4 regions of the Massilia sp. CCM 8734 genome follow, and region 1 is predicted to be linked to each of the others. Evidence: riboswitches for the same ligand, from Rfam matches in the RefSeq annotation. Region 1 holds a riboswitch; each other region holds the start of a gene.
What was found. A riboswitch is a leader RNA that binds a small molecule or an ion and turns the genes downstream of it on or off. The one in region 1 is predicted to bind cobalamin.
Positions count from the first base shown of each region.

Region 1 (7,627 bases):
ACGCCATCAACAACAGATACACCAGCATATTCCAGCCGATAATCGCCAGCAGCGGCGCCGACAGCAAGTCGACCCGGTGCGGATCGCCGATCCGGTCGACCGCCGCGCCGAGCACCAGCGCCAGCAGCGGCAAGCCGAGCGACAGCGCCTTGAAGCCGCCGCGACGGCGCGCAATGGCGGCGAACGCGGGCGTGCGCTCGCTCAGGCGCTTGAGGATCTGCTCGGCGCGCTGTTGCAAAAAGTGCTCGGTGGTCACTGCCGACTTGCTGTCGGACGCTTGCCACTGCGCCAGCTCCTTCGCGCTGCGGCTGGCGTACAGGCGATCGTCGTCGCTCAGCACCTCGTGCTTGCCGTCCATGGTTTCGATCGCGCGCACCAGCACCACGTCCCTTGCCACCTGTTCGTTCATGCTTTTCCTGTTCTTTTTACCAGCTCATTTGTATGAAACGACAACATTCACAAGCCAATTGTGCCGCACTTTGCAGCCCTACGCTAATGCCGTTAAGTTAAGCGGATTTTTGGCCACCAACCTAAAAACCGTCATTCCCGCCTGCGCGGGAAGTCATTTCTGCCAGTGGCAGGAATGACGGGCCAAAGTTAACACCATTACCGCCCTACGCTGGCCTTGCAAGAACGCGACAGCGTGGATGTGCTATCTTAACGCGGAATTTTCTTGACACTTTCTTATCTCTCCTCACGATGCGCCTCCCAGACATACTTTCCACCCACGACCCACTGCTGGCCAGCGAACTGGCCCAAGCGATCGACAACAAGACCAAGCCGCTGGGCAGTTTGGGCGCGCTCGAAACGCTGGCCCGGCAGATCGGCCTGATCCAGCAAACGACCAGGGTGGCCCTGCACAAGCCGGCCATCCTGGTGTTCGCGGCCGATCACGGCGTGGTGGCGGAAGGCGTCTCGGCCTATCCGCAAAGCGTCACCTGGCAGATGGTCGAGAACTTCCTGTCCAGGGGCGCGGCGATTAACGTCTTCGCGCGCCAGAACGGTTGCGCGCTGCAGATTATCGACGCCGGCGTGAACCACGACTTCGGCAAGCGCGCGGCGCTCATGGACTGCAAGGTCGCGCGCGGCACCGCCAACTTCGCGCAGCAACCTGCCATGAGCTGGGCCGAATGCGCCGCCGCCCTGGCGCACGGCATGCGCATCGTCGGCAACCTGGAGGGCAATGTCATCGGCTTCGGCGAAATGGGCATCGGGAACACCACCGCCGCCGCCGCGCTGATGCACAAGCTGACCGGCGTGCCGGTGGCCCACTGCGTCGGCGCCGGCACCGGTTTGTCAATCGAGGGCGTGCTGCACAAGCAAAGCGTGATCGAGGCGGCCGTCGCCCTGCATGGCGACATGAGCGAGCCGCTCGACATCCTGGCCACCTTCGGCGGCTTCGAGATCGCCATGATCGTCGGCGCCATGCTCAAGGCGGCCGAACGGCGCATGGTGCTGCTGATCGACGGCTTCATTGTCAGCAGCGCGCTGCTGGTGGCGGCGCGCCTGCAGCCGGCCATCCTCGACTACTGCGTATTCTCGCACTGCTCGGACGAAGCCGGCCACGCACGCATGCTCGAGCACTTTCACGCCAGGCCGCTCCTGAACCTCGGCCTGCGCCTGGGCGAAGGCACCGGCTGCGCACTGGCGCTGCCGCTGCTGCACGCGGCCGTCAACTTCCTCGGCGAGATGGCCACCTTCCAGTCGGCGCGCGTGGCCGGCCAGTCGGCGTAAAAACACGCCATGGCCAGCATCGTCCACCAGTGCCGGCTGTTCTTCATCGCGCTGCAATTTTTTACGCGCGTGCCGATTCCGGGCTGGGTGGGCTTCGATCCATCCTGGCTGCACCATGCGTCACGCTATTTTCCGCTGGTCGGGGTGGTGGTGGCCAGCGTGGCGGCGGCGGTGTACGCCGGCGCGGCGGCGCTTTTTCCGGCCCCCGTGGCGGTGATATTGTCGACGGCGGCGGCCATCTACCTGACCGGCGCCTTCCACGAAGACGGCCTGGCCGACATGTGCGACGGCTTCGGCGGCGGCTTGAGCACAGAGCGCGTGCTCGAGATCATGAAGGACTCGCGCATCGGCACCTATGGCGCGGTCGGCATGGGGCTTACGGTGGGCCTCAAGTGCGTGCTGCTCGCGTCCCTGCCCACACCGGCCGTCATCGTCGCGCTGTTCATCGCCCATCCTTTATCGCGCCTTGCGGCGGTGAGCCTGATCTGGGAAATGGAATACGCGCGCGCCGACGGCAAGGCCAAGCCGATGGCCCAGCATATGAGCCACCGGGAATTCGGCATCGCCTGCGCCTGCGCCGGCATGCCCGCGCTGGCCCTAGCAACGGCCGGCATGCTGCCCTGGCTTGCACTGCTCGCCAGCGTGGCCGGCGCCGCGCTGGTGGCGTGGTGGCTGGGCGCCAAGTGCCTGCGCCGCATCGGCGGTTACACCGGCGACTGCCTGGGCGCCGTGCAGCAGGTGGCCGAAGTGGTCATCTACCTGGCGCTGCTGGCGTTTTTCCATCGCGGCGCCTGGCCCTGACATGCGCCTGTATCTGGTGCGCCACCTGGCGCCGCAGGTGGCGCCAGGTGTGTGCTACGGGCGCACCGACCTGGCTGTCGATCCCGGACTGCAGGCGCTGGCCCTGCCCGCCCTGCGCCAGCGCCTGCCGGCCGGCGCACCGATGTTCTCGAGCCCCCTGCGGCGCTGCGCCGGACTGGCGCAAGCCCTGGGCGGGGCGGCGGTGCGCTACGACCCTCGCCTGGCCGAACTCGATTTCGGCGACTGGGAAATGCGCCGCTGGGACGACATCGAGCGCGCCGCCATCGACGCCTGGGTCGCCGACATGGCCGGCTACCGCCCGGGTGGGGGCGAAAGCGTGACCGACATGGCGCGGCGCGTGTCGGCGTTTTATGCCGATTGCATGCGTTCGCACACGAGCGCCGCCATCGTCATCTGCCACGCCGGCGCCATCCGCCTGCTGCTGGCCCGCGCGCGCGGACTGGCGCCCGAGGCCATGGCGCTGGAAGCGGCGCAGCGTCCCCACGCCATCGCCTACGGCGAGACCGTCACCATCGACTGTGTATAATTATCGGGTTTTGGTGCCCGCGCCCATGTCCATGAGCGCAGTTAAACTGGGAAACACGAAGCCTGCAACAGGCCAACGTGTGCTGCCCCCGCAACGGTAAGCAAATGTCGCTGACATGGCGACGAGCCGCCTCGATTGACCACTGTGCATTTGGCATGGGAAGGTGAGACGGCCGCATTTGCCAGCCCGGATACCGGCCAACACAGGTGGGAACGTGCGGCAGTTGCACGCTCCTTTTCAATCTGGCCAACGGGGACGTCGGCCGGTTGCTCGCAATCGCATTCACTGAAGACTTGTCATGACCTTTCCTGTTGTACGCCACGCGGCCCTGACGTCGCTCGCGCTAGCTTTTACCTCCCCTTGCGCCCTCGCCGACAGCCCCATCGATTCGGCAGCTACTGCCAATACTGCCGTCATCATCACCGCCGCGCGCGCGCCGCAGCCGTCGATCGATGTCCTGAGCGACCATGTCTTGATCAGCGCGACCGACATTGCGCGCTCGGGCGCGGGCAATGTCGTCGACCTGCTGCAAAAGCAGCGCGGCATCGAAATCACCCGTAACGGCGGTCCGGGCGCGGCATCGCAAGTGTTCATCCGGGGCGGCGACCCCAAGCAGACCGTGGTGCTGGTCGACGGCGTGCGCATCGGCTCGTCCACCATCGGCATCGCCAACTGGGCCACCCTGCCGCTGGCGAACATCGACCGCGTCGAAATCGTCTACGGCCCGCTGGCCACCATGTACGGCGCCGACGCCATCGGCGGCGTGGTGCAGATCTTCACCCGGCGCGGCGCCGGTCCGGCCAGCGTGACGGCGTCCGTGGAAGCGGGCAGCGACAAGGCGCGCGCCATGACGTTCGGCGTGGCTGGCGCCAGCGAAGGCGAGAACAGCATCCACTACGCTTTTGGTGCGTCCAAGGACAAGGACGAAGGCTTCTCGGCCACCAAGCCGGGCGCCTCGTCGTATAACAAGGACAACGACGGCTACGCGCGCGACAGCGCCAGCGGCCAGTTGGGCATCGTGCTGGCCAAGGGCCATGAAGCGGGGCTGCTGTACCTGCACAGCCACCTGGCGTCGCAGTACGACTCCGGCCCGAACCCGTTCGACGTGCGCAGCGTGCAAAACATGGACAACATCGCCGTCTACTCCAAACACCAGTTCACGACAAGCTGGAAAATGAGCCTGCAGGCCTCCGAGGCCGACGACAAATCGGTCAACTTCACCAGCGCCACGGCCAGCAACCGCATCGACACGCGCGCGCACGCCTACAGCATGCAGCACGACATCGCCCTTGGAAGCGACCTGCTGCAACTGGTGCTCGAACGTCGCGTGGAAAGCGTGTTCGCCGACACCACGCGCGCCTTGAACGCCAGCCGCGCCACCAATTCGGTCGCCGCCGCCTACTCGGCGAAGCGCGGCAACCACCTGGCCAGCGCCAGCGCGCGGCGCGACGACAGCACCCAGTACGGCGACAAGACCACCGGCGGCATCGGCTATGGCTACAAGCTCACGCGCGCGCTGCGCGTGAACGCCAGCGCCGGCACCAGTTTTCGCGCACCGACCTTCAATGAACTGTATTACCCGGGCTACGGGGTCGATACCAACAAGCCGGAACAGGGTAAAAACGTCGAAGGCGGCGCCTACTACAACGACGGCACGACCGAGGCCAGCGCGATCTGGTACCGCAACCGCCTGACCGACCTGCTGGTCAACACCGGCAAATGCCCGGTGCAGCTCGATTCGCACCCGAACGGTTGCGCCTACAACGTCAACCGCGCCACGCTCGAAGGCGTCAGCCTCGGCGCGCGCACCCGCCTGGGCGATGTCGACATGAGCGGCTCGCTCGACTTCCAGGACCCGCGCGACGACACCACCGGCAAAAACCTGCAACGGCGCGCCAAGCGCCACGCCAAGTTCGCCGTGGAGTACAACGCGGGCGACCTGATCGCCGGCGTCGGCGTGCAGGTATCCGGCAAGCGCTTCGACGACCTGGCCAACCGCACCACGCTGCCCGGCTACGGCGTGGTGAACCTGTTTGCCTCGTACCGATTTGCCCACGACTGGTCAGCCGTGCTACGGTTGAACAACATCGCCGACAAACAATACGAACTGGCGCGCAATTACGCCACCGCGGGCCGCCAGGTGTTTGCCGGCATCCGCTACGGCATCCGTTAAGCACCATTAAGCACCAAACAGGAGTCGCATGCATCCGTTCTTTCGCACTATGCGCCACCGGGCCAGCGTCATCATCACCACGCTGACGCTGCTGGCATTGGCAAGCCTGGTCATCGCCGGGATGGTCGGCTCGGTGCCGGTCCCGCTGGCGGAGATGCCGGGCGCGCTCATCGCCCTTGCGAAAGGCGACACCTCGACCCTGGCCGCCACCCTGCTCGACCTGCGCCTGTCGCGCGCACTGGTGGCCTTTGTCACCGGCGGCGCGCTCGCGTTGGCCGGCGTGATGATGCAAGCCTTGCTGCGCAATCCGCTGGCCGAGCCGTATGTACTCGGCATCTCGGCCGGCGCCTCGGTCGGCGCGCTGGCCGCGCTGCTGTTCATGTGGGCCATGTGGATGGTCGACCTGGCCGCCTTCGTGGGCGCGGTGGCCGTCTCGATGCTGCTGTATATGCTGGCCCGGCGCGACTTGCGCGGCAACGCGGCGGCCGAAGGCGGCTCGTCGCTGCTGCTGCTGACCGGCGCCATTCTCTCCACCTCCTGCATTGCGCTGGTCACCCTGATGCTTTCGATTGCGCCCGAAAGCCGTCTGCGCAGCATGATTTTCTGGATGATCGGCGACATCGCCGGTGCGCCTTTGCGCCCGCTGCCGTGGATTGTGCTGGCCGTGGGCCTCGTGTTTGCCCTGCGCAGCGCCCGGTCGCTGAACGTGCTGGCGTTGCACGCGGAAGCCGCCGCCACCCTGGGCATCCGCGTCAGCGCCCTGCGCAAGGGACTGTTTTTCTGCTCCGGCATGTTGACCGCCAGCGCCGTGACCAGCGCCGGCAGCATCGGCTTCGTGGGCCTGATCGTGCCGCACGCCTGCCGTTTCGCCTGCGGACCCGATCACCGTCTGCTGATCCCCGCAGCCACCCTGGCCGGCGGCGCCTTCCTGGTGCTCGCCGATACTCTGGCGCGCACCGTGCTCGCGCCGCAGCAACTGCCGGTGGGCGTGATCACGGCGCTGATCGGCGCACCTGTCTTTTTGTACCAACTCCACCGGTTGAACCGCTCATGATGATCGAAGCGCGCCGATTACTACTCACCGCCGGCAGCCGCACCTTGGTGAAAAACCTCGACTGGCAGGTACAAAACGGGCAGTCGTGGTGCGTCATCGGTCGCAACGGCGCCGGCAAAAGCACGCTGATGCGCACCCTGGCCGGCTTGCGCGAGCCCGATGGCGGCAGCATCGCCATCGGCGCTCGCGCGCTCAAGGACTGGCCGCTCGAAGAACTGGCGCGCCAGCGCGCCTTTTTGCCGCAATCGCGCAGCGACGCCTTTGCCTACCGCGCCATCGAAACCGTGCTGGCGGCACGCCACCCGTACCATGCCAACCGCTACTGGGAAGGCAGCGACGACTACACCATCGCCCGTGCCGCCCTGGCGTCGATGGAAGTGGCCGACCTGGCCGAGCGCGACGTACGCACCCTGTCCGGCGGCGAGCGCCAGCGCGTGGCAATCGCCGCCATGCTGGCGCAGGACACGCCATTGCTGCTGCTGGACGAGCCGGCCAACGCGCTCGACCTGGCGCACCAGCACAGCGTGATGCGCCTGCTGGCAAAGCTGTGCCGCGAGCAGGGCAAGACGGTCGTCATGATCGGCCACGACCTGAACCTGGCGCACCAGGCGTCCAGCCATGCATTGCTGATGATGGGCGACGGCGAATGGCTGGCCGGCCCGGTCGACGAAGTGATGCAAGCGCCGGTCCTGAGCCGCTACCTGGGCCACCCGATTGAAGTCCTTCCCCACGGCAGCCGCCGTATTTTCATCCCAACCGAGGAATCCGCATGATTGACGACACCGCACACAGCGAACTGAATGAACGCCACCGCGTCCGCATGGAACGCAAGAAGGCCATCATCGACCAGAAGATCGCCGAGGCGCAGAAGGAAATCGGCATCATCATCGTCAACACCGGCAACGGCAAGGGCAAAAGTTCGAGCGGTTTCGGCATGGTGGTGCGCGCCATGGGGCACGGTATGAAGGTGGCCGTGGTCCAGTTCATCAAAGGCGCCATGTCGACCGGCGAAGAAAAATTCCTGCGCCGTTTTCCCGACGAAGTGAGTTTTCACGCGATGGGCGAAGGCTATACCTGGGACACCCAGAACCGCGAACGCGACATCGAAAAAGCCGAGCAAGCGTGGACGCTGGCCAAGGGCTTCCTGTCAGACCCGGCGATTGGGCTGGTGCTGTTCGACGAACTCAATATCGCGCTCAAGTATAAATACCTGGACGTCCACGCCGTCATCGCCGACCTGCTCGACCGGCCCGAGATGCAGCATGTGGTCATCACCGGGCGCGGCGCACCGGACGAACTGATTGCGATTGCCGACACC
Region 1 covers NZ_WHJI01000062.1:16,073-23,699, reverse strand. The annotation lists gene F2P46_RS33375 (DUF2868 domain-containing protein) at 1-409, opposite strand, end outside; gene cobT (nicotinate-nucleotide--dimethylbenzimidazole phosphoribosyltransferase) at 700-1,734, shown strand; gene F2P46_RS33365 (adenosylcobinamide-GDP ribazoletransferase) at 1,744-2,535, shown strand; gene F2P46_RS33360 (histidine phosphatase family protein) at 2,537-3,082, shown strand; cobalamin riboswitch at 3,077-3,299, shown strand; gene F2P46_RS33355 (TonB-dependent receptor) at 3,381-5,255, shown strand; gene F2P46_RS33350 (iron ABC transporter permease) at 5,284-6,309, shown strand; gene F2P46_RS33345 (ABC transporter ATP-binding protein) at 6,309-7,082, shown strand; gene cobO (cob(I)yrinic acid a,c-diamide adenosyltransferase) at 7,079-7,627, shown strand, end outside.

Region 2 (7,627 bases), on a different contig from region 1:
GGCTACAAAGCGGGTGGGCCACGTCGACGTTGAGATGGTGTTCCGCCATTACGGGAAATGGATGCCGAACAAGGAGCCGGGCCAGTACAAACCCGTGTACGACTGGAACGACACGCCGAAAACGAACGATACGCGGACGACACGCGGGGATTCTTAATCAACACTCTCTGCTATGAAAACATGCAAAAAGTGAAGGGTTCGATTCCCGCTGCGCCGCAGGGCAGCGTGGCATCGCGCATCATGCAGTTCACCAAGGTGGCCGATACACCCAATTCATCGGCGACTTCGCGCTGGACCTGGCCACCGAACTTATTCAGTTCGACAGCGGCCAGGCGTTCTGCCCCATGACCAGGCGGCCGTCGACGATGGTGTTGTCGAGGTACTTGGAGCCGGCCACAAAGCGCGCCCCTTCAGCCGTGGCGCGCTCTTCGAGCAGGAAGCCAAAGCGCGTGCGCGCATCCTTCACCAGGAAGAGCTCTTCTTCGTTGGTGAAAGCGGCCATGCGGCGCCCCGCCAGCAGCGCCTTGCCGTCGGCCAGCTAAACCCCCAGCAATGCCGCCGGCCCGTTGCCGACCCCGCCGACCACGCCGCGCGCGCCGGTCTCGTTAACGATGCGGGACACGTCCGACATGATAGAAACACCGTCAGGCGGCGCCAGGCGCATCGACGGCGCGCAGCGACCACACGCTGTGCAGGTCGCCATCGCGGCCGCGCCTGAGGGCCGCGCGCCCCATTTTCCAGAATGCGCAGCCGGCGACCAGCGCCACCGCGTTCACGCCCGCCACCACCCATTGCCCGCGCCACAACGACAACAGCGGATGGACGCCGCTCGCCGCCCACTGTGCCAGCGGAATGGCCAGGGTCAGCGTGGCGCACAAGGCCAGCAGTTCCCATGCGGCGCGCGCCGGCGGCCGGATGAAGGCCCATGCGAGGGACGCCAGGAACACCGCGTAATAGCCGCGCTCTTCCCACAGCGGCAGCTCGCCCGGCGCGGCGGGGAACAATTTATTGACCAGGAAGACCGCCGACACCCCCGCCACGCAGCCCAGGCACACGCCCAAGGTGGCCTGGGCCATCAGCCGCCCGCTTAGCGGCTGGCGCTGCGCCTGGCGCTTGCGGCGCGCTTCGATCCACAGCAAGTTTCCGCTGTAGAACAGGAAGGCGCCCGCCAGTCCAAGCACGAAATACATCCACTGCACCGCCACATGACCAAAATTCCCATAATGCAGCGTTTGCAGGCCGCGCAGGAAGGTCGTCCCAGGGCTATATTGCTGCGGCGTCATCACGCGCACCACGGCGCCGCTGCCCGCCTTGAGCACCACGGCGGCGGAACTGGTCAGCGTGCGCTGTCCGATATCGCCGTACGCGATGACATGGGCATTGGCGTCGCCCGCGTGCTGATAGTACACGTGCGTCACCAGCATGCCCGGCGCCGCCTGGCGTACGCGTGCCAGCAACTGGTCCGCGGGCAGCAGCGGACCCGCCACGCCGGCCGCCTTTAGCGGCGCCGTGGCCGCAATATCGGGCTCGATCAATTGCAGCAGCTTGCCGTCGAAAACCAGGAACTGGAATGGGGCCAGCAGCAGCACGCCCAGCGCCAGCACCGCGCCGCTCCAGGCGAACACGATATGGAACGGCAGCGACAGGATGCCGATCACATTATGCGCATCCTGCCACATGCGCTTGAGGTTTTTGCCGATGCGCAGTGCGAACAAATCCTTGAGGAACAGCGGCGCGTACGCCACCACGCCGCTGGCCAGCGCCAGGCCGTACAGGATGCAGACCAGGCCCAGCACATAAATGCCCCAGCTTGCCGGCAGCCCGGCCGTGTAGTGCAGGCGATACAGGAAATGCGACAATTCCGATTGCGGCTTGACGTCCAGCAGCGCGCCGTCGGGCGCCAGGCGGAACTGGTGCTCGGTCTGGCCGCCATTCGCGTCGCGCTCGTCCCAGTCGAGCGTCAAATGCGGTTCATTCACGCTGGGCAGAAGCAGCGTGAACGATGCTTCTGCCGACGGGTGCCGGTGCAGCACGGCGTCGATCAGCGCTTGCGCGCCGGCCTCGGAGGCGATCGGCGCGCGCGCCGACGACGGCGTCTCCCAGGTATGCAATTGCTTGGTGAAGACGGTGATCGCACCGGCGTAAAAGGCAATGAACAGGGCAAAGCCGGCCACCAGGCCAACCCAGGTATGCAGCGCGATGTAGGTTTTCAGCGTGGACGACTTCATGCCGCAATCCTCAGCAGGCCGGCAGCCTTCAGTCCATGGATCAAGCCGAACCCGGCCAGGGTGGCGCCACCCATCCACAGCCAGGCGCGCAGGGCGGTCTTGAAATGATAGGCCAGCGCCATCGCCCCCACCCACGTCGGGAAGAACATCAGCAGGATCGGCAAGGTGTCGCGCTGCTGGTTGCCACTCAGCAGGGCCAGCAAGCCCACCAGCGCCACGCCGAGCGGTGGCGCGAGGAATACGGCGGCCAACGATTTACCCCACATGGCGCCCCCGGCTCCAGGCATTCACGTAAGGCAGCGCCACCAGCGCCAGCATCAGGGCGGACAGCGCAATAAAGACGCCGCACCAGAAGCCGTAGCCATGGCTGGCGGCCAGCACCGACGCCGCGCACAAGGGCAGCGCCAGCCAGCGCAGCGGACGCCGCGGGGCCGCCGCCCACAGGGACTGATGCGGCGAGGCCAGGTAAAATGCAAGCGCGGCCAACAAGGCCGCGCCGATGGACATCCAGATCATTTACCACCTCGTGAATGAGACGTATTCTCAATAGTGGAATGATAAATGATTATGCGCGCCGGAAACAATGAAATTTTGCCGATATGCTACTTTTGAACCCCCGCCCGGCGGCGCAAGTCCTTGCGCGTGCGCTTACCCTCGCCAATGCATCGCCAGCCACAGGTCGTCTATCTGCTTGTTCGTCAGATTCAGCCGTAAGGGAGCGCGCCATGCCATTTGGCGACCCGGACCGTAGCACATGGAAATATTGCCAAACGTCTCAGCAGTCCGTATGATTGCCACGTTTTGGTGCTCGCGGCCTTGCTCTGAAGGCGGCAGTTAAACGGGAAACACGCGCTGATATCAGCGGCAAACGTGTGCTGTCCCCGCAACGGTAAAGCAGGCGCCGCATGTCGTCCAACGATGCGCGGCCGGTTGTCTCCATGGTCCACTGTGCCGCCGGCATGGGAAGGCGAGGCAATCTGACCTGTCAGCCCGGATACCGGCCAGGACGCATGGAAGCAAGCGGCCGGGAATTGCCGTGTTTGTGGATCGCCCGGGAGCGCGCGCAGTGGCGTCGCTCCCGCCTCGCCATCGACTCTCACGCCTGCGTCGGCCGCCGCTTCTTTTTTCTCGGTGCACGGGGATGTGCGCCGTACAAAAAACAGGCCGGCCGGTCCGGTCTTTACAGAGAGTACCCGTGAAAAACACCACCCCTGCCCCGTCGCAACGCGGGCTGCGCCTGCTGTCGCCGCTGCTGCTGGCGGCCTTGCCCGCCTTCGCCAACGCCGCCGTCGATGACGATGCGCCTGCTCCCGTCCAGCAAGTGCGCGTGTCCGCCAGCCTGATCCCGCTCGGTGTCGCCGATTCGGCCAACCAGGGCACGGTGACCGCCAGGCAGCTCGAAAACCGTCCCTTGCTGCGCACCGGCGAGCTGCTCGAAGCGGTGCCCGGCCTGATCGTGACCCAGCACGCCGGCGACGGCAAGGCCAACCAATATTTTGCGCGCGGATTCAATCTCGATCACGGCACCGATTTCCGCACCAGCGTGATGGGGATGCCGGTCAACCTGCCGACCAACGCGCACGGCCAGGGCTATTCGGACCTGAATTTCCTGATTCCGGAGCTGGTCAGCACCATTCAGTACAAAAAAGGCACTTACTATGCCGAGGAAGGCGACTTTTCGGCCGCCGGCGCAGCCGCGTTCGACTACGTGCGGCAGATGGAACAAGGCTTGCTGAGCGTGGAGGCGGGCCAGCATCGCTTCCAGCGCGCGCTGGTGGCCAACTCGAGCGCGCTGGCCGGCGGCACGCTGCTGTACGCCCTCGAACGCGCGGGCCAGGATGGTCCCTGGGAAACGCCGGAACACTACAAGCGCATCAACGGCGTGCTGTCGTACCACCGCGCGACCGGCGATGACGAGATCCGGGTGACGGCGATGGCGATGCGTTCGTCCTGGACCTCGACCGACCAGGTGCCGCAGCGCGCGCTCGCGGCCGGTTTGATCGGCCGCTACGGCACCCTGGCCCCGACCGACGGCGGCGAGACCGCGCGCTACAGCGTGTCCGGCGAGTGGAGCCGCCAGTACGGCGACGGCGCCAGCAAGGTCAATGCCTACGTCATCGCATCGCGGCTCGACCTGTTCAGCGATTTTACCTATATGCTCGGCGACCCCGAGCACGGCGACCAGTTCCACCAGTCCGAAAGGCGCCGCATTCTCGGCTTGAACGCGGCGCGCACATGGCGCCATGCGCTGGGGCCTTTCGCTTCCGAGACCGCGCTCGGCGTTCAGCTGCGCGCCGATCACCTTGCGCCGGTCGGCCTGTATCTGAGCCAGGCGCGCCAGCGCATGTCGACGGTGCGCGAAGACGACGTCAAGGAGCGCAGCGGCGCGCTGTATCTCTCCAACAGCACCGTCTGGGCGCCCTGGCTGCGTACTGTGGCCGGCTTGCGCGCCGACCGTTACGCGTTCGATGTGGACAGCGACACGCCCGCCAACTCCGGCAAGGTCGATGCGCGTATCACCAGTCCAAAATTCACCGCCATTTTCACGGCGGGCAAACATGCGGAGATCTACCTGAACTGGGGACGTGGCTTCCACAGCAACGACGCGCGCGGCGTCACCGGCGCCGTCGATCCCAAGACCGGACTGGCGGTCGACGCCGACGGCGCCGCGATCGAGCGCGCCACGCCGCTGGTGCGCGGCACCGGCAAAGAGGCCGGCTTGCGGCTGGCCGGGCTGGTGCCGGGCATGCAGACCACCATCGCCGCCTGGCGGCTCGACCTCGATTCCGAACTGATCTTCATCGGCGACGCTGGCACCACCGAAGCGGGCCGCCCGAGCCGGCGGCACGGCATCGAACTGGCCAATTTCTACACGCCCGCCAGGGACTGGATCATCGACGCCAACCTGGCGTGGTCGCACGCGCGCTTTCGCGACCACGATCCGGCCGGCGCCTTCATTCCCGGTTCGATCAGCCGCACCGCCTCGCTCGGTGTCTCGGGCGTGGCCGGCGCGTGGTCGGGCGGCGTGCGCCTGCGCTATTTCGGCCCGCGTGCATTGCTGGAAGACGACTCCGTGCGTTCGCCGTCGTCCACCTTGCTCAACATGAAGCTCGGCTACCGGATCGCGCCGCGCCTCAAGCTCACCCTCGAAGTGCTCAACCTGCTGGACCGCCGCGCCAGCGACATCGATTACTACTACGAATCGCAGTTGCCGGGCGAAGCGGCGCCGGTGGCCGACATCCATACCCATCCAGGCGAAATGCGCACCCTGCGCGCCGGCCTGGCGTGGCGCTTCTGAGCGCGACCATGCAACACGCGGCGCGCCGGCGATGCGCATGAGCCGCAGGGCGTTTGCCCTGGCAGCCTGGATGGCCATGCTGGCCGTGCTCATGGCCGTCCTCGCGCCGGCGCTCTCGCACGCCTTCGGCGGCGACCCCGCGGCGCGTTTTCTGCCGGGCGACATCTGCCGGGCCGGCAGCGTGGCGGCCGCCGGCGAAGCGCTAGCCGGCGGCGCGCCTGCGCCGCCGTCGCACGAAGAAAAACGCCAGCACTGCCCGTACTGCCACCACGGCAACGGCGTGCTGCTGTTGCCGCCCGCGCCCCACCCGCTGGCGCTGGCCATCGCCGACGCGCCACCCACGGCGCCGCTCCCCGACGCGCCGAAACCCCGCTTCGCATGGACGGCGGCGCACGCGCGCGGCCCGCCGTGGTCTTGATCCGGTAGAACATCGCGCACGCATCGCTCAGTGCAGAGGAACAGGCGGCAGCGCCTGCGGCTTTGCCGCATCCGATCCGTGCCGCGCCAATTTCCAATCGCCTGCACCAGGCAACCGAACAAGAGCACAACATGACTGCACACCCATTCCACGCGGCTACGCTGCCGCTGGCGCATTCCCGCGCCGCCCTCCCCTTCGCCATCGCCCTGGCCTGCGGCGCCATGGCCACCCAGGCGCGGGCCGACGAGCCTCTGCCCACGGTGGAGATCACAGGCACGGCGCCGCGCGCCAACGGCAAACTGAACCTCGACACGCCCTCCGCCACCGGCAGCCGGCTCGGCCTCACGCCACGCGAAACGCCGGCCACCGTCACCCTGGTCGACCGCGCCATGATCGACGCACGGGGCGCCCAGGACACTCAGGAGATCCTGCGCGCCATCGCCGGCGTCACCGCCCACAATGCGCCGGGCAATATCGGCGTGAGCTACCGCGGCTTCGGCAGCGGTTCGATCAGCCAGCTCTTTAACGGCATCAACGTCCAGTACGCGATCGCGGCGCGCCCGGTCGACAGCTGGATCATCGACCGGGTCGAGGCCATCGGCGGCCCGTCGAGCTTCCTGTTCGGCTCGGGAGCGGTCGGCGGTTCCATCAATTACATCACCAGGGTGGCGGAACCGGGCGACGCCGGCGCGGCGCAAGTGCGCCTGGGCACGAACGGCTTGAAAGAAGCGTCCATCGGCCTGAACCGGCGCATCGGTGGCGCGGCCGGCGACGGGCATTACCTGCGCATCGACCTCAACCATCGCGATGCTGGCAGCTGGATCGACGCCAGCGGAGCCCGCTCGACCCAGCTGGCCGCGTCGCTGCGTTCCGACCTCGGCGAACGCTTGCGCCATACCCTGGCCTACGAGTTCCAGCAAGAAGACGTGGCGCGGCCCTACTGGGGCACGCCGCTGATCAATCCCGTGGCCGGGCGCGCGCGCATCGACCCGGCCACGCGCTCGAAGAACTACAACAGCGCCGACGGCATCTACGCCCAGCGCGTCCACTGGCTGCGTTCGCTCGCCGAATGGCGCCCCACGCAACAGGTCGCGCTCACCAATACGGTCTACCTTTACGATGCGCTGCGCGACTACCGCAACGTCGAGAGCTACCGCTTCAACCAGTCCAACACGGCAGTGGCGCGCTCCGGCATCCTGTTGCAGCACCACGAACAGCGCATGCTCGGCGACCGCCTCGACGCCACGTACAAGGGCGAGCTCGCGGGCCGGCGCAGCGACTGGGCGCTCGGCATCGATGTCAGCGTCAACAAGCAGACCCGCTTTCCGAACAGCCTGCCGGCTTCGCTCGGCGAGGTCGATCCCTACGATTTTACGACCGAGCGCTTCTTCGACATTGCCGGCATGAGCCCGGCGCTGCGGCCGGACCGCGACAACAAGGTCACCACGCGCGCCATCTACCTCGAAAACCGGACCGCCATCGCGCCGTCGCTCAACGTGGTCAGCGCGCTGCGCCACGAGCGCATCGCGCTCGGCCTGGTGAACCGGCGCGAGATCAGCGCCGCCAACCCGGCCAGCTTTACGCGCAGCTACCGCCCGACTACCGGCCGCGCCGGCCTGGTGTGGAACCTGGCGCCGGGCGCCTCCGCCTACGTCCAGTACGCGACCGCCGCCGACCCGCCGT
Region 2 covers NZ_WHJI01000001.1:97,478-105,104, reverse strand. The annotation lists gene F2P46_RS00425 (hypothetical protein) at 314-502, opposite strand; gene F2P46_RS00420 (PepSY-associated TM helix domain-containing protein) at 645-2,228, opposite strand; gene F2P46_RS00415 (hypothetical protein) at 2,225-2,494, opposite strand; gene F2P46_RS00410 (hypothetical protein) at 2,484-2,744, opposite strand; cobalamin riboswitch at 3,014-3,249, shown strand; gene F2P46_RS00405 (TonB-dependent receptor) at 3,424-5,526, shown strand; gene F2P46_RS00400 (DUF2946 domain-containing protein) at 5,564-5,944, shown strand; gene F2P46_RS00395 (TonB-dependent siderophore receptor) at 6,076-7,627, shown strand, end outside.
Region 2: linked by a shared signal. The riboswitch ahead of F2P46_RS00405 (TonB-dependent receptor) and the one ahead of F2P46_RS33355 (TonB-dependent receptor) in region 1 are both predicted to bind cobalamin.

Region 3 (7,627 bases), on a different contig from region 1:
ACGGGTCGTGCGGCACGCTGGCGACCAGCGCTTCCGGATTGGCCTGCAACACCGCCTCGATCCCGACCGACGGCGCCTTGACCGCCAGCGCGGCGAAAATATTCTCGCCGCCGCACAGGGCAATCGCGTCGCTGGCCACCTGCTGGCCGTTGAGGGTGTACAGCGGCTTGTCCCAGACCTGGTAAAACACCTTGACCGGGGAGCGCTTGCCATAACGGGCGCCCAGGGCCGCGATATCGGCCTGGAACGATGCCGCCGCCGCGCGCGCCACCGTGTCGGTGCCGAGCAGCTGGCCGAAACGCAGCATGCTGTCGGCCACCTGGCCAAGGCGCGCCGGCTCGCTGTGGAACATCGGAATGCCGAGCTGGCGCAACTGCTCCAGCTGGCGCGCCGTGTTCCCGCTCTGCCAGACCACCAGCAGGTCCGGTTTGAGCGCCAGCACGCGTTCGATATCGATCTGGCTGTTGTCGCCCACCAGCGGGATCGTCCTGGCCGCCGCCGGGTAATCGCTGTAGCTCATCGCCCCGACAATGCGTGCGCCGCCACCGGCCGCGAACAGCAGCTCGGTGATGTGCGGCGCCATCGAGACGATGCGCTTTGCCGGCGCGTCCAGGACCACGCGCCGGCCGGCGTCGTCCACCACCGTGACCGGGGCGGCGCCGGCAAGGCCGGCCCACAGGGCCAGCGCGGCGACGGCGAGGCGCTGGCCCATCAGAAGTCGTAGCGCGCCGAGACCTTCACCTGGCGTCCGTCGGCCGGATAGATGCCGCTGTTGCAGCCGAAGGCATTGCTGGTGTAGCGCTTGTCGGCCAGGTTCAGGCCGGCCACGGCGAACTCCCAGGCGCCCATCTGGCGCGCATAACGCGCGTCGAAAGTGGTGGCCGACGAGATGCGCACGCCGCAGGTGTTGGCAAAGTCGGCGCCGAAGCGCTGCTTGCCGGCCCACTGGGCGCCGATGTCGGCACTATGGCCATTGCCCGGCGCCCAGGCCAGGCGCGCCGAGACCACGTTCTTCGGCACCAGCACCATCTCGCTGCCGGCGTTGCGCCCTGCGGTGAAGCGCGCCCGCACGTACTGCCAGTTGCCGCTCACGCGCCAGTCGCGCGCGATGCTGGCATGCAGGTCGACTTCCACCCCTTTGCGCTGGGTCGGATCGAGGTTGGTGTTGGCGCCGTAACCGCCGTTCGCGCTCGGGTCGTAAAAGATCTCGTTGCGCAGCTGGTGGCGGAACATGCGCGCGCTCGCGCCCAGGCTCGCGCTGCCGTAGACAAGGCCCAGTTCCAGGTCGCGCGAGGTTTGCGGCGCCAGCAAGCCGGGCGAGGAACGGTAGCCGTTTTCATCGACGTTGGCCACGCGGTAGCTGCGTCCGGCCTTGGCGTACAGGTTCACGGCCGGCATGACGTCGACACTGCCCTGCACTTCCCATGCGTTGAGGGTTTGCTTGCTGTCGTAAGGCTTGGCGAAGGCGAGCGTATCGGTCGCGTCCTTCTCGAAGCGCTCGCGGCGCGCACCCACAGCCACGCGGGCCTTGTGCTCGCCGCCGAAGGTAAGTTCATCGCGCAGGTACAGCGCCTTTGACTTTTGCGCCGCGTCCGCGTTCGAATAATCCGAATCGGTCACGCGCGTCCATTTGACCAGGTCGATGCCGGCCACCAGTTCGTTGAGCATGGCGCCCATTGGCGCCAGGTGGCGCACGCGCGGCGAGAATTGCGTCTGCACGCTCTCGTAGGTCGCCTTCGATGCCACGCGCGCGCCGTCGAGCGTGTAGAAATAGGTCGAACGGGCGGTGCGCTCGCGGCGCGACAGCTCGGCGGCCAGGTCGACGGCGCCGATGCGCTGCTCGGCAAACGCGGTCAGGCGGTCCGAGTCGAGCGCGCCGACATCGTCCGGGGTACTTTCCTCGCGCGGCGTATGGCGGAACTGCCAGGCGCTCAGGGCGCCCGGAAGCTCCGACTCCTGGCGCGCCCGGTCGTAACGCACGCCAGCGCGGCCGCCCTGGTAAGCCCACTGGGCGCCGCCGCTGAAGGTATCGAGCTCGAACGCGTTGTGGTCGCGGTAGTTGTCGGTGCGGGCGCTGCCGACCGAGGCGTCGAGCGCAAAACCGTTCCACGACTGGGCCAGCGCGGCGCGCAGGTCGCGCAGGCCGAACTGGCCCATTTCGGCGCGCAGCATGCCGCGCCGGCCGTTCGCTTGCGGGCGTTTTGTGACGATGTGGATCACGCCGCCGGTGGCGCCTTCGCCATACAGCACGCTGGCGCCGCCGCGGATGATTTCGATGCGCTCGACCGTCTCGATCGGAATCGACGACAGGGTCGCATTGTTCAATTCACTCTCGGACATGCGCACGCCGTCGAGCGTGACGACCATGTTCTGGCTGCTGTTGGTGCCGAAGCCGCGCAAGTCGAGGCTGAAATCGGGCGAACCGTCCAGGCTCTGGCGGCCGTACACGCCGCCGATCTTGCGGATGGCCTGGTTGACGTCGGCCGCGCCGGCGCGGCGGATGTCGTCTGCGCTGATGACGGTCGCGCCGATCGGAGCGAGCGCCGGATCGCTGGCGAAGCGCGCACCGGTGATGGTTACTTCAGGCAGGGCCTGGGCCGCCAGCGCGGCGCCGGAGGCAAAACACAGGGACAGGGCGGAAGCCAGCGCGAGCGGCCTGGCGGAGAGCGCGCGGCGCGGCGATACTGCAAAAATCATGATGTCGTCTTCAGAAAATGAGTCCTGGCCTGCGTCCCCGCAAGCCGGATTGCACGGACCGACGCGCGATGCGGCATCGTGTCCACCTGTTTTGGCCGGTATCCGGGCTGGCAAGGCGCTCATGGCGCGCCTGGCTTACCGTTGCGGGGGCAGCACACTGGGTGTTTCCCGTTTAACTGCCGGCGTGAAGACGCGGGCTGGCACCAAAACTGCGCCATTATAATCGGAGTCGCCATCCGGACTGCGTGGCGGCGCGCGTTGTGGCATGCTGTGCGGCGCGCCGGCCGCCCGGCAAACCCCGCATTTACCCTTTTATCGAGTCAGCGCCGGCGGCGGCGCAGGAGAACGCATGCAAGCCCGAACCCGAACCATGGCCCTCAAGGCGATGCTGCTCGCCGCTGCCGCCGTCGCCGGCGCCGAACTGTTGGCGCAGGCCGACATCAGCATCACGCCGATCCCCGAACCGGTGACCGATGTCGGGATCGGCTTCGCCCTGCCGTCGGCCGGCGCGGTGAGCGTGCCGAGCGCCCCGGACGCGTGGGGCGGACCGCGCACCGGCAGCGAGCCGACCCTGTCGGAGCGCGTGGTCGATTACCAGATCGAAGCGACGCTCGACCCGGTCGCGCACACGATCGACGGCAAGCAAAAGCTCACCTGGCGCAACCGCAGCAAGGAGACCGTGCGCAGCGTCTACCTGCACCTGTACATGAACGCCTTCAAGAGCGCGGGCAGCACCTACTTCACCGAGCAGCGCGAGGCCGGCAATGATGCCACCATCCGGCCTGGCGAGTGGGGCGATATTTCGCTGCGCAGCGTGACCCAGGGCGGGGCCAAGGTCGGCTGGTCGTTTGTTCATCCCGACAACGGCCCCGCCAGCGACCAGACCGTGGTGCGCTTCGACCTGCCGGCGCCGGTGGCGCCGGGCGCCTCCACCAGTGTCGACATCGCCTTCTTGACCCGCCTGCCGCGCGTGGTGTGCGACACCGGCTACTTCGGCAGCTTTCACCTGGTGGCCCAGTGGTTCCCCAAGATCGGCGTGCTCGAACTGCCCGGCGAACGCGGCGCCACGCGCGCGCGCTGGAACGTGCACGAGTACCATCACGAGTCCGAGTTCTACGCCGACTTCGGGCGCTACGACGTCAAGCTCACCGTGCCCAAGGGCTATACGGTGGGCGCCACGGGCGAGCTGCAAGGGGCGCCGGCCGAACGCGGCGGCATGCTGACCCACCACTACGTGCAGGGCGACGTCCACGACTTCGCCTGGACCGCCGACAAGCGCACCGCGCCGCCCCTGCGCGCTACCTGGAGCGCGCAGGGCAGCGCCCAGGTAGCGTTGACGGTGCTGTTCCCGCCCGACCGTGCGGCCAGCGCCGCGCCGGCGCTCAAGGCCGCCACCGATGCGCTGAGCTATTTTTCGAAGACCCTCGGCCCGTATCCGTACAAAACGCTGACCATCGTGATCCCGCCGTTCAACGCCGATGACGCCGGCGGCATGGAGTACCCGACCTTCATCACCGCCACCGGCCACGACAAGGTGGTGCCCGGCACGGCCGGCGCCTTCGACCTCGATTTCGTCACCATCCACGAAGTCGGCCACGGCTACTTTTACGGCATCGTCGCGTCCAACGAATTCGAGGAGCCGATGCTCGACGAAGGCCTGAACGAATACTGGGACTACCGCATGCTGCGCGAGAGCGGCCAGCAGGTGTATCCGGGCCCGCGCTGGCTCAAGGCGCTCGGCCTGGCGCCCGGTTTCAAGGGCTTCGATGTCGAACGCCACGACGCCCCGCGTCACGAACCGGCCGACCCGATCGGGCAGAACGCCCACATGCGCTTGCAGGGCATCGGCCCGGTGTACGTGCGCAGCGCCACCATGCTGCGCGACCTGGAAGAGCGCATCGGCAAGGAGGCGACCGAACGCGCCTTCAAGGAATACTACAAGCGCTGGAAGTTCCGCCATCCGAGCATCGCCGACCTGCGCGAAACGCTGGCCGAGGTAAGCGGCCAGCGCGCCGCCGTGTACGCGGCGTTCGCGCAGCAGGTGTACGCCGCAGCCAGCGTGGACGACCGCATCTCGCGCTTTTCGAGCGAGGAAGAAGTCGCCGCCAAGGCCGGCGCCGCGCGCCCGTGGCGCACCAGCGTCACCTTGCAGCGGCGCGGCGCGCCGGTGGCGCAAAGCCTGCTGGTCAAATTTGCCGACGGCAGCAGCGAGACCGTGGTGTGGGACGACCAGCAGCGCTGGCGCACCTTCAGTTGGGTCAAGCCGGCCAGGGCGGTATCGGCCGAACTCGATCCCAGGCGCCAGCACTACCTCGACACCAGCAAACTCGATGACAGCCGCACACTGGCGCCCGATGGCAGCGCCTCGCGCAGATGGACGGGCGATGTGGCGGCGTTTTTCAACATCCTCTTTTCCCTGATTGCGACCGTGTGATGAACCAGACGCCCGCCTTTTCGATGGCATCCGTACCGCGTGCGGCGCGCGCGGCGCTGCAATGGCGCCTGCTGCTGCTGTGGACCCTGTGGATGCTCGTGCCAACCCTGATCCTGGCGCTGCCGGCCTGGCACCTGCTGTCGACGCACCTCGATTATTCGGTGCACGCGCAAACACTGGCGCGCGCGCTCGACATGACCGCCATCAGCGACCTGCTGGCCATCCACGGCCGCAACCAGGTGGCGTTCACCCAGGCCGGCGCCATGGCGCTGATCGCCACCTTGCTGATTTCGCCGATGCTCACGGGGATGGCGGCGACGGCGGCGCGGGCCGACAAGGCGCCCGGCTTTGCGGCGCTCACGCGCGGCGGCGTCGACTACTACGCGCCGATGCTGCGCATGCTGGGCTGGGGCGCGCTGCCGCTGGGCGCGGCGTTCATGGTTGGCAAGACCGCCATCGAAGCGGCAGCCATGCACGCCACCAGGGTCGCCGCGAGCGGCGAAGCGGCGCTGCCGATGATGCTGGCGCAAGCACTCACGGTGCTGCTGATGGGGCTTGCCGCGGCGTCGCTCGATGCCGGCCGCGCGTTCCTGGCGTACGACCCGCGCAAACGGGCCGCCTGGTCGGCCTGGCTGGCGGGCTGCACGCTGTTGGCGCGCCATCCGCTGGCCGCGCTGGGCTCCTATATCGGCATCAGCATCGTCGGCCTCGCGCTGGCCGCCCTGCTGTCGCTGGCGCGCGCCCACACGGCGGGCGTCGATGCACTGAGCTTTGCCGGGGCGCTGCTGCTCACGCAGGCGGCGGTCGTCGTCATCGGCTGGATGCGCAGCGCGCGCCTGTTCGCCCTGATCGACCTGGCGCGCACGCGCATGGCTTGATATAGCCGCTATTCACCGGTTTTGCGGTGATTGCCCTGGCACGGCAGGCGCCGGCTGGCTAAGCGGGACCGCCGCCGTACGCTGTCGCGAATATGCGTTTCCTTGTCAATAGAATTAATTGATAAAATTGTAATCAATAAAGAGTGTATGTCTTACTTTTTGGTCGCAAGAGCCTGAAAACAACAACGGGCTACCGCCTTCGTTCAATTGGAACTTCCTGGTGAGGAACCCATTGTGCGCCGTGACAGTGACAAATCGGACAATCAATGATTTATCGCTTTCACTAACAACCTCATGTACCGTCGATGTCATCGGAATGGCCTTGCCATCCAAATACTCATCTTCATGAATGATTGCACGGACGTTTGTTCCCTTCTTTTGCTCCGCATCCGGGGCGACATACGCTTCCTGGCTTGCGCATAGCATGCCAAACTGCACTGCTCCAACAAGTTCGTCTGCAAGCGGCAGGGGATACACGATAGCCATGAAAACAATGACGGTCATGCGCTTATCCCGGCTATACAGCATCCATGTGACGCCTTTGGCCACAATCCGGAGCACGAAGAACCAGATGAGTAGCAGTGCCAGATAATAAAGTCACATCAAATTCCTCTAAAAGAGCCCCGTTTTATTTGCCTAAGAAAACGCGCCACAGAACGCCATAGCCGCGAACGCATAGTAAATCATCGGGTTGAAAACGAGTGTACACGTCCGCATATGGAGGATACACATCAACTTCCGGTGCCAATATGAACACGCGTCTCCCAAGCTATTTCGTCTCGCACGGGGGCGGCCCGTGGCCGTTCATGAAGGAACAGTACGGCGACACCTACGCCGTGCTGGAAGCGTCGCTGGTCGACATGCGGCGCCAGGTCGGCGATGTCAAGCCGGCCGCGGTGCTGGTCATTTCCGGCCACTGGGAAGAACAGGAGCTGATGCTGTCGTCCGCCGCGCAGCCGCCGATGATCTACGATTACGGCGGTTTTCCGGCCCACACCTACCAGATCAAGTATCCGGCCCCCGGTTCGCCGCAACTGGCCGCACGCGCGGCCGACTTGCTGGCCGCAGCCGGGCATGCGGTCTCGCTCGATCCGCAGCGCGGTTTTGACCACGGCACGTTTTCGATGCTGTATCCGGTGTACCCGGAGGCCGACGTGCCGGTGGTGCAACTCTCGCTCAAACACGGCTTCGATCCGCTGACGCACGTGAAGATCGGGCGCGCGCTGGCGCCGCTGCGCGACGAGGGAGTTTTGATTATCGGCAGTGGCCTGAGCTACCATAACCTGCGCCAGTTCGGGCCGGAAGGCAGGCTGGCGTCGCACCAGTTCGACGACTGGCTGCAAATGGTCCTCAAGCTGCCGCCGTCGGAGCGCACCACCGCCCTGCTGCACTGGGGCCAGGCGCCGTACGCGCGCAACGCGCACCCGCGCGAAGAACACCTGATGCCGCTGATGGTGGCGCTGGGCGCGGCCGAAGCGGAGGATGCGGCGTGCGTGTATCACGAAGATGAATTTTTCGGCCACCTGGCGGTGTCGAGTTTTCGGTTCGGGGAACCGGTTCAAGGGTAGCGGCGGGCCCGCAGGGTATTCAGGCACCGCGAGGCGGCACTTGGGCGCGA
Region 3 covers NZ_WHJI01000013.1:49,316-56,942, reverse strand. The annotation lists gene F2P46_RS14115 (cobalamin-binding protein) at 1-712, opposite strand, end outside; gene F2P46_RS14110 (TonB-dependent receptor) at 712-2,697, opposite strand; cobalamin riboswitch at 2,773-2,920, opposite strand; gene F2P46_RS14105 (M1 family metallopeptidase) at 3,047-5,131, shown strand; gene F2P46_RS14100 (hypothetical protein) at 5,131-6,009, shown strand; gene F2P46_RS14095 (hypothetical protein) at 6,124-6,513, opposite strand; gene F2P46_RS14090 (class III extradiol ring-cleavage dioxygenase) at 6,759-7,577, shown strand.
Region 3: linked by a shared signal. The riboswitch ahead of F2P46_RS14110 (TonB-dependent receptor) and the one ahead of F2P46_RS33355 (TonB-dependent receptor) in region 1 are both predicted to bind cobalamin.

Region 4 (7,627 bases), on a different contig from region 1:
CGCCGCTCAGCACCACGCCGATCGCCCAGGCCGCCCACCACAGCGCAAAGGCGGTCAGGTAAGCCTTCAGTCCAAAACTGTAGTATTCCCCGAACGGGCCGCCGTACGAAATTTGCTGGTGCAGGTGGAAAGCCGGAATCGCCAGCGCCAGCGGCAGCAGCACGAACTTGGCGACCGGATGATCGAGCCGCGAGCGCCGCATCGCCAGCGCCGCTTGCGCGTAGGCTTGCATCACCGTGCGCGAATGCGTGCGCTGCTGGATGGCCGGGCCGCCGGCGCCAGCCAGGTGCGCGGCCAGCGCGCCCGGATCGGTCAGCGCCAGCGCGTAACGCTGCCCGCCGGCGAGCCGCACCGAGATCCCGGGACAGGGCAGCGGCAGGCGCCAGCACCGCACCGTGGCGATGTCGGCCAGCGCGATCTGAAGGCGGCGCGCGTCGCGTGCCAGCACCAGGCTGCCATCGGCGAGCGACAGCTTTGCGGAAAACAGGAACAGCACGCACCACGCGGCCGCTTCCGGCGCCAGGAAGAACGCGGAAAACATGCGCATTTGCGCCAGCGTGTTGGTGCGCAAGGCCTCGTCAAGCAGCAGCGTCATGCACATCCAGAGCAGGCTGCCGCGCGCGAACACGCGCAACAGGCCCGCCGCCATGCGTGCGGCGGGCGACAGCACGGCCACATCGACCGGCCCCGGCATGCTCAGGTCCACAGGCGCCGGCGCGTGCGCGGCGCGCGGGCGCCACGCTGGCCACGCCGAGCATGCCGCCAGTACCAGCAGGAAGGCGCCGGCCGCCAGTCCGACCCAGTCGCCCCAGATCACCATCAAGGTGCGCGGCGGGACGCGCACCGGTACATCGGCGATGACCAGGATGCGTTCGCCCATGCGCGTGCCGGCCAGCACACCGCCGGTCGCGTCGATCGCCGCGCTGTAACCGTTGGTGGTGGCGCGGAACTGCGGCAGGCGCGTTTCGATGCTGCGAAACGCCGCCGCCACCTGGTGCATTTCCGCCCCCAGCGGACTGGCGCTGAACCAGGAGTCGTTCGACATCGTGAGAATGGCTTGCGCACCCAGGCGCGCGCCGTCGATGGCCAGGGCGGGATCGACATCGTCGAGGCAGATCAGGGGCAGCACCGGAATCTCGCGGCCGTCGGCCAGGCGCAATGGAAACACGCGTGCGCCGTTGCCGGGCCGCCAGTCGCCGGTCCAGGGCAGGGCGCGCCGCAAGCGCGGCCCGTCCAGCCAGGCCGGCACGTACTCGGTCAGTGGAAACAGGTGCGTCTTGCGATAAAAACCCGTCAGGCCGGCGCCTGGCTGCACGAACGCGGCGGCGTTGTATTCGCCGGCGCTGTCGCGATCGTAGGTGCCGAACACGAACGGCACGCCGGCGGCATTGACGATGGCCAGGATCTCACGATCGAAGTCGGCCCCCGCCTCGCTCTTCGGATGGCCGAAGGTGGTGGGGTAGGCCGTTTCCGGCCACAGCACCGCATCGGCGCGCTGGCGCACGACAGCGTCGTAGCTCATCGCGAAATGCGTATCGAGAATCTCGCGCACCACCGCGTGGGTTCCCTTTTCCTGGCGCTGGCGGTCGTAGGCGACGATGTTCGACTGGATCAATCCCACCCGCAGCGGCTTGCCGGCGGGAGCGGGGCTGGCCGACAGCGCCACCAGGCCGTAGCCGGCCAGCAGCAGCGGCGCCAGCGCGGCGGCCGCGAGCGGGCGGGCGGCGACGCGCCAGCCATCGGCACGGCGCGCCAGCGCCGCCGCCACGCCTTCGTTGGCCAGCAACAGCAGAACGGTCAGGCCGGCGGTGCCGCCCACGTCGGCGCCCTGGCGCAGCAGGCGCGATGGATACAGCCCGTGGCCGAGCGTGTCGCCAAGCAAGCCGGGCGCGGCGGCCTGGGTCGCCACCCAGGCCGCCGCACCGGCCAGTGCGCCCAGCACGGCGCCATGCCGGCGCAGCGTGATGTGGCGCACCAGGGCGAAGACGATGAATTGCGGCTGGAACAGCGGGGCGGCGAGCAGCAGCAGCGCCACGCCGGTGGCCGCGCCGACCTGCGCATAGATCCCGAGCGCGGAGCCGAACCAGGCGAACGCCGCCGCCGTGTAGGCAAGCGACATGAGCCAGGCGCGCAGCAAGGTCGCCGCCAAGGTGGGGCTGGCGTCCAGGATGCGCAGCCAGGGCGCCAGCAGTACGAACCCGAGCGGCCAGGCGACGCCGCCGCGCGCATACAGCGCCACCATGGCGCCGCTGGCGAGGATGCCCCCGGCAGTGCGCACTGTCGCGTGATTCAATAAGGCCATGGTGGTCAGCGCCCCGACCGTGCCGGTGGAATGACGATGCGCCGGATCGGCAAGCCGGGCGGCGCCAGTTCCGGCGGGACGACCAGGTTCTTGGGCATCTCGATGGGCTTGTTGCTGGCATCGACCAACTGAAAATCGGGTGCAAACATCAGCACCGCTTCGATGCGCTGGCCGTCATCGGTGGCCTGGTGATGGCGCACATAGCCCTTCGGCAAAACGAAATCCTCGGGCACCGCCAGCCCGACCAGCGGCGGACTCGTTCCCGGTGGCGAAAAGGCGCCCAGGCCGGAATGGATGCCGCGCTCGTGCAGGCGTTCGATGACTTGCGCCATGCTGGGATTTTCCCCGCGCGCGACGTAGCTCGACAGGTCGCGCGTGGGGTCGGCGTCACCTTCGGGCGGGCGCGCCGGCGCGGCCGGCCCCGGCACAGGCGCTGGCGCGCGTGCGACGCCCGCAGCCGGCCGATGCGTCGGCTGCGGCGGCGCTGCCGCCATCGGCGCGGCGGCGCCGGCCCCGCTGCGGGTCGGCTTCCATAAAAAGAACAGCGCGGCGCCGCAGGCAAGAGCCAGCAGCATGACGATGACGGCGCGGCCCCGGGAGGGCCGCCAGGCGCGGCTGGCAGCGGACTGCTCGCTGCCAGACTGCGCCGGCCCGGAACGCGGAGGCGTGTCCACGGATCGGCGCCCGCTGCTTACGGCGTGACCGGATTGTAGGTCGACACCGCCCAGCCCATGCGCTCATGGCCGTACTGGTTCCAGATCGGATTCTTGCCGCCGCTGAAGCTCGTGTAACGCGGCGCGCCGCTGCCGGTGGTGCTGCCGAACAGGCCGGAACTGAAGGTGCTGCCATTGTAGGTCGGGTGGGTGTCGTCCGACTGGATGTAGTCGTAGCTGCTGCCCGCCGACACAAAGTGCGTGTTGGCGTCGCGGATGGTCGAGCGCAGTGCCGTGGTCAGGCGGTTGACGTAGCTCGTTTCGCTCTCGCCGCTCACATAGCGCAAGCCCTCGGCGTCGATGCGGCCGTCACCGTTGCTGTCGTAGTCGGCGCCCATGTACTGGGCAAAATTATCCGCGCACTGGAAGCCCTTCTGGCGCGCCACGTCGCACATCATGAAGTTCATCCTGGCCAGCGCGGGCAGGAACTTGTCCTGCATTTTGACGGTGGCGCCGGTGCCCGCATCCTTGCAGGTGCTCTGCACATTGTCCACCGCGTAGCCCGGATAGTGCAGGTTGGAGACGACCTTCAGCTTGACCCCGGCGTAGGCGTTGGCGTTGATGTAGTCCATCGCGGCCGTCACATACTTCTTGCAGCTGGTTTCGGCGGCGGTCAGCACGCTGTAGTTGCAGGTGCCAGTCTGGCTCTTGAAGGCCGAACGCGCCTGCAAGCCATCGTTGCCGCACATTTCGAAGGTGACCACGCGCGTGTTACTTGCTTGCATATACGAGCGCTCGGCCACGATCTTGTTGTTGTACACGTCCTCGGCCACCGCGCCGGACTTGGTGCGGCGCACGCTTTCGACGTCGGCGCCCCACTGGCCCGAGAGATACTCCGCGTTGACCGTCGGCGCCGCGTATTTGGCCGCGCTGGTGACGGAGCCGTTAAAGCCGGCATAGATCGAGTCGCCATAGGCCACCGAGCGGTACTTGGTGCTGGTGCCGGCCCGGTCGATGGTCCACGAGGCGTTCTGGTTCAGGGTGCTGGCGGCTGCCTCGGAAGCCGGGGCGAGTAGTGCAAGGAAGGGTAACAAGGTGTGCAAAGAACGACGAAAGCGAATGCTCATGAAGCGTCTCCTTTTTAGTTGGACCCGTCCGCCAGGCCTGCCATGCCGGCCAACCTGAACGCGGGCATTTCAATGTATTGCAAATATGCACAAGCGTGCTAATTAACCATTCGTCTTGTACAGAAAACATTGAAAATCGGTAGATTTGTTGTAAATGCGCAGTACGGCCAGCGGGCGGTGGATCCCCACGCCATCCCGCTGGCTGGCGCAGGAAAGATGTGACAAAAACGATTTTGCGCACTAAAATGCGCCCAATGTGAATGGTGCCCTCCCGCTTGTCGGCTGGAGGGTGAAACGGGAAGCCGGTGACGCACGAGATTTTCATCTCGCGCCAGTCCGGCGCAGCCCCCGCTGCTGTAAGCCTGACGACTTTGATCGAACGCCACTGTGCAGTGCATGGGAAGGCAAGACCAGGGAAGGATGACGGCGAGCCAGAAGACCGGCCAGTCACGATGCACGCGCAACGCCCGGGGTGTGGGGTTGCCTGTTATTTGTCGTCCTTTTTCTGTTTTGCCAATGCAAGCGCACGCCGCCGTTGTACGTGTTTCCGTTCGCCCTGCGCGAGCGGCGCGTGCCATGGTGGCGGCGCATGCGTTTGCGAACGTAACCATCGGCCGATCCGGTCATTCACTACGTCAGGCGCTTCCATGATGTTTTCCAGCCACGCTTGTTCCACCCCCATCCGCCCCATCGTCGCCGCCATCGCACTGCTGTGCGCCCCGGCCGCCCGGGCCCAGCCACCGGCGCTGATGCCGGTGGTAACCATCCAGGCGGCGTCGGACGACGGCCTTGGCCTCAAGCGCGAGATCGGCGCCGCCAGCCGGAGCGGGCGGGCGGCGCAGGACTTGCCGGCGAGCGTAGAGTCGCTCGGTGCGGCCAGCATCGAAGCGCGCGGCGACGTGCAGCTCAAGGACGCCGTCACCCGCACCACCGGCCTGACCGACATCAGCTCGCCCGGCAACGGCATCGCCTATTCGGCGCGCGGTTTTAGCGGCAACAGCGCCATCGCCATCCTGGAAAACGGCCAGCGCCCGCAGGTCGGCTCGGGCACGGCAAGCTATCCCGCCGATCCGTGGGGCTACGAGTACATCGAAGTGCTGCGCGGCCCGGGCTCGGTGATCCATGGCAGCGGCACCACCGGCGCCACCATCAATGCCGTGCGCAAGGCGCCCACGCGCGCCGCCGCGTTCGAGGCGATGGCCGGCATCGGGGCCGGGCGTGCACTGCGCGCCGGCGTGGGCGCCAGCGGCGCGCTGGGGCAGGGCGGGGCGTTCCGGATCGACGCCTACGCCGACCGCAGCGACGGCTTGATCGAACGCGGCGATGCGCGCCACGGCAAAGTGCTGGCCAGCCTGGCGTATGCGCTGGCGCCCACGCTGGACCTCGAGCTCCAGCTCGATCATCTGGAGCAGAAGCCGCAGCGCTACTTCGGCACCCCGCTGGTCAACGGCGCCCTGGCGCGCGCGCTGCGCAGGCAGAACTACAACGTCGGCGACGCCGATATCGGCCTTGATGATGACAAGGCGCTGGCCCGCCTGACCTGGCGCGTCACGCCGGCCCTGAGCGTCAGCAACGAACTCGTTTACATGAAGGCGCGCCGCCACTGGCGCAATGTGGAGAGCTATTTCTACGACGCCCAGGCGAAGCTGGTCGAACGCAGCGACTACATCGCCATCGCGCACGACCAGGAGCAGGCCGGCAACCGGCTCGAGGCGCGCTGGGACGCCGGCGCCAACCGCCTGGCGGCCGGGTGGGAAGCGGCCACCATCAATTTCACCCACACCAATAACGCCCCCTACGGCGGCGCATCGAGCGTGGCGCCGACCGGTTTTGCGCCGGGTGTGTTCGACAGCCCCGATCCCTTGCGCCCGGACTTCACGACCGATACCGTCACGCATGCGCTGTATGTCGAAGACGCTTATCGATTCAGCGAGACTGTGCTGTTGCTGGCGGGCCTGCGCCACGACCGCTACCAGGTCGAGCGCACCAGCCTGCAGGGGGCGGCCGGCTTCGACGCTACCTTGCAATCGACCGCCGCGCGCCTGGGCCTGACCTGGAGGCTGGCGCCGGATACCTCGCTGTACGGCCAGGTCAGCAGCGGCAGCGATCCGGTGACCAGCCTGTTGTCGCTGAACCTGGCCAACAGCCGCTACAAGCTGACCCGCTCGCGCCAGCTGGAAACGGGCGTCAAGCAATCGCTGGCCGGCGGCAAGGCCGAGTGGACGGCCGCGTTGTACCGCATCCGCAAGGACGACATCATCACGCGCGACCCGGCCAAGCCGGCGCTGTCGATCCAGGGCGGCGCGCAATCGTCGCGCGGGGTGGAGGTGAGCGCCAGCGTGGCCTTGGCGCCGGCCTGGCGCCTGGAAGCGAACGCGGTCTATACCGACGCCCAGTTCGACCAGCTGGTCGAAAGCGGCAACGTCTCGCGCGCCGGCAACCGTCCGGCGGACGCGCCCACGTCCTCGGCCAATCTCTGGCTCGGCTACCGCAGCGGCGACTGGCGCGCCGGCGGCGGCGCGCGCTACGTCGGCGCGCGTTTTATCGACAACGCCAACACCCAGTCTCTGCCGGCCTACACGGTGCTCGATGCGAGCGTCGGCTGGCAGGCCAGCCGCCACGTGCTGGTGCAACTGAACCTGCGCAACCTGGCCGACAAGCTGTACGCCAGCACCTCGTACGGCGGCAGCCAGTACCTGCTGGGTGCGCGGCGCCATGCGGAACTGACGGTCCAGTGGCGTTATTGACGATCGCGGCGGGCCGGCTGATCGCAGTACTCGACCGGAGCCGAGGCATAGCCTGTGCCTTACGTGCGGACTTCGGCGATTCCCGGGAAAGGATGGTGCGCCGCTCTGCCACCACTTGGAGCATGAGGAAGTCTTGCTATTCGTAGAAGATTTTCCACAATGCAATTAATGACTTTGGCAGTGGGATGCGGATCGCAGCCGCCCCTCGGCTTTGCGCGTTGTTCTTCAGCCGGTTCCACAGCGGCCAGGCGCAAGCGCATCCGCACCGGCCGGCGGCCGGACCGGCGCGCAGCGGAATTGAGCCGCCACGCCAGCACGGTTAGATCAAAGCTTCCCCCTCGCCGCAGCCTACAATGAGAGAGCTGGCTGATACCGGCGTAAGACTGTCATCGAGCTCACTTCCGCGTTTCGATGACGGTAAAGCGGGTGACACGTTTCCCTTGCTTCATTGTTATCCTTAAGCATCTACGTGCCACCATTCCTAAAAGGTGGATAAAATGAGTACGATAAACATCAACGCGTTCTCGAAGAACGCGATCGCGGCAATCCTGCTGACCATCGCCTGTGCTGGCGTCGTGTCCGCAGCGAATGTGACGCATTTCCGTAGTTCCGGCGATTATGCATGCGCAAGTGGAATCACCGGTCCAGACCGGGTAGCGCATTTGTGCGTATATTCCAATAAGCAGGAGGGTACAACGACTGTTTTCCTCAATTACGTTTCGTTCAATCTGAGCGATGGAGGCGACTTCATGTTCGGAAACGGTGAGATCCCATCGTCGGCTTTCAGCGCCACGGCCA
Region 4 covers NZ_WHJI01000001.1:125,499-133,125, forward strand. The annotation lists gene lnt (apolipoprotein N-acyltransferase) at 1-2,302, opposite strand, end outside; gene F2P46_RS00520 (hypothetical protein) at 2,308-2,976, opposite strand; gene F2P46_RS00525 (SGNH/GDSL hydrolase family protein) at 2,994-4,082, opposite strand; cobalamin riboswitch at 4,327-4,545, shown strand; gene F2P46_RS00530 (hypothetical protein) at 4,570-4,731, opposite strand; gene F2P46_RS00535 (TonB-dependent siderophore receptor) at 4,730-6,829, shown strand; gene F2P46_RS00540 (hypothetical protein) at 7,327-7,627, shown strand, end outside.
Region 4: linked by a shared signal. The riboswitch ahead of F2P46_RS00535 (TonB-dependent siderophore receptor) and the one ahead of F2P46_RS33355 (TonB-dependent receptor) in region 1 are both predicted to bind cobalamin.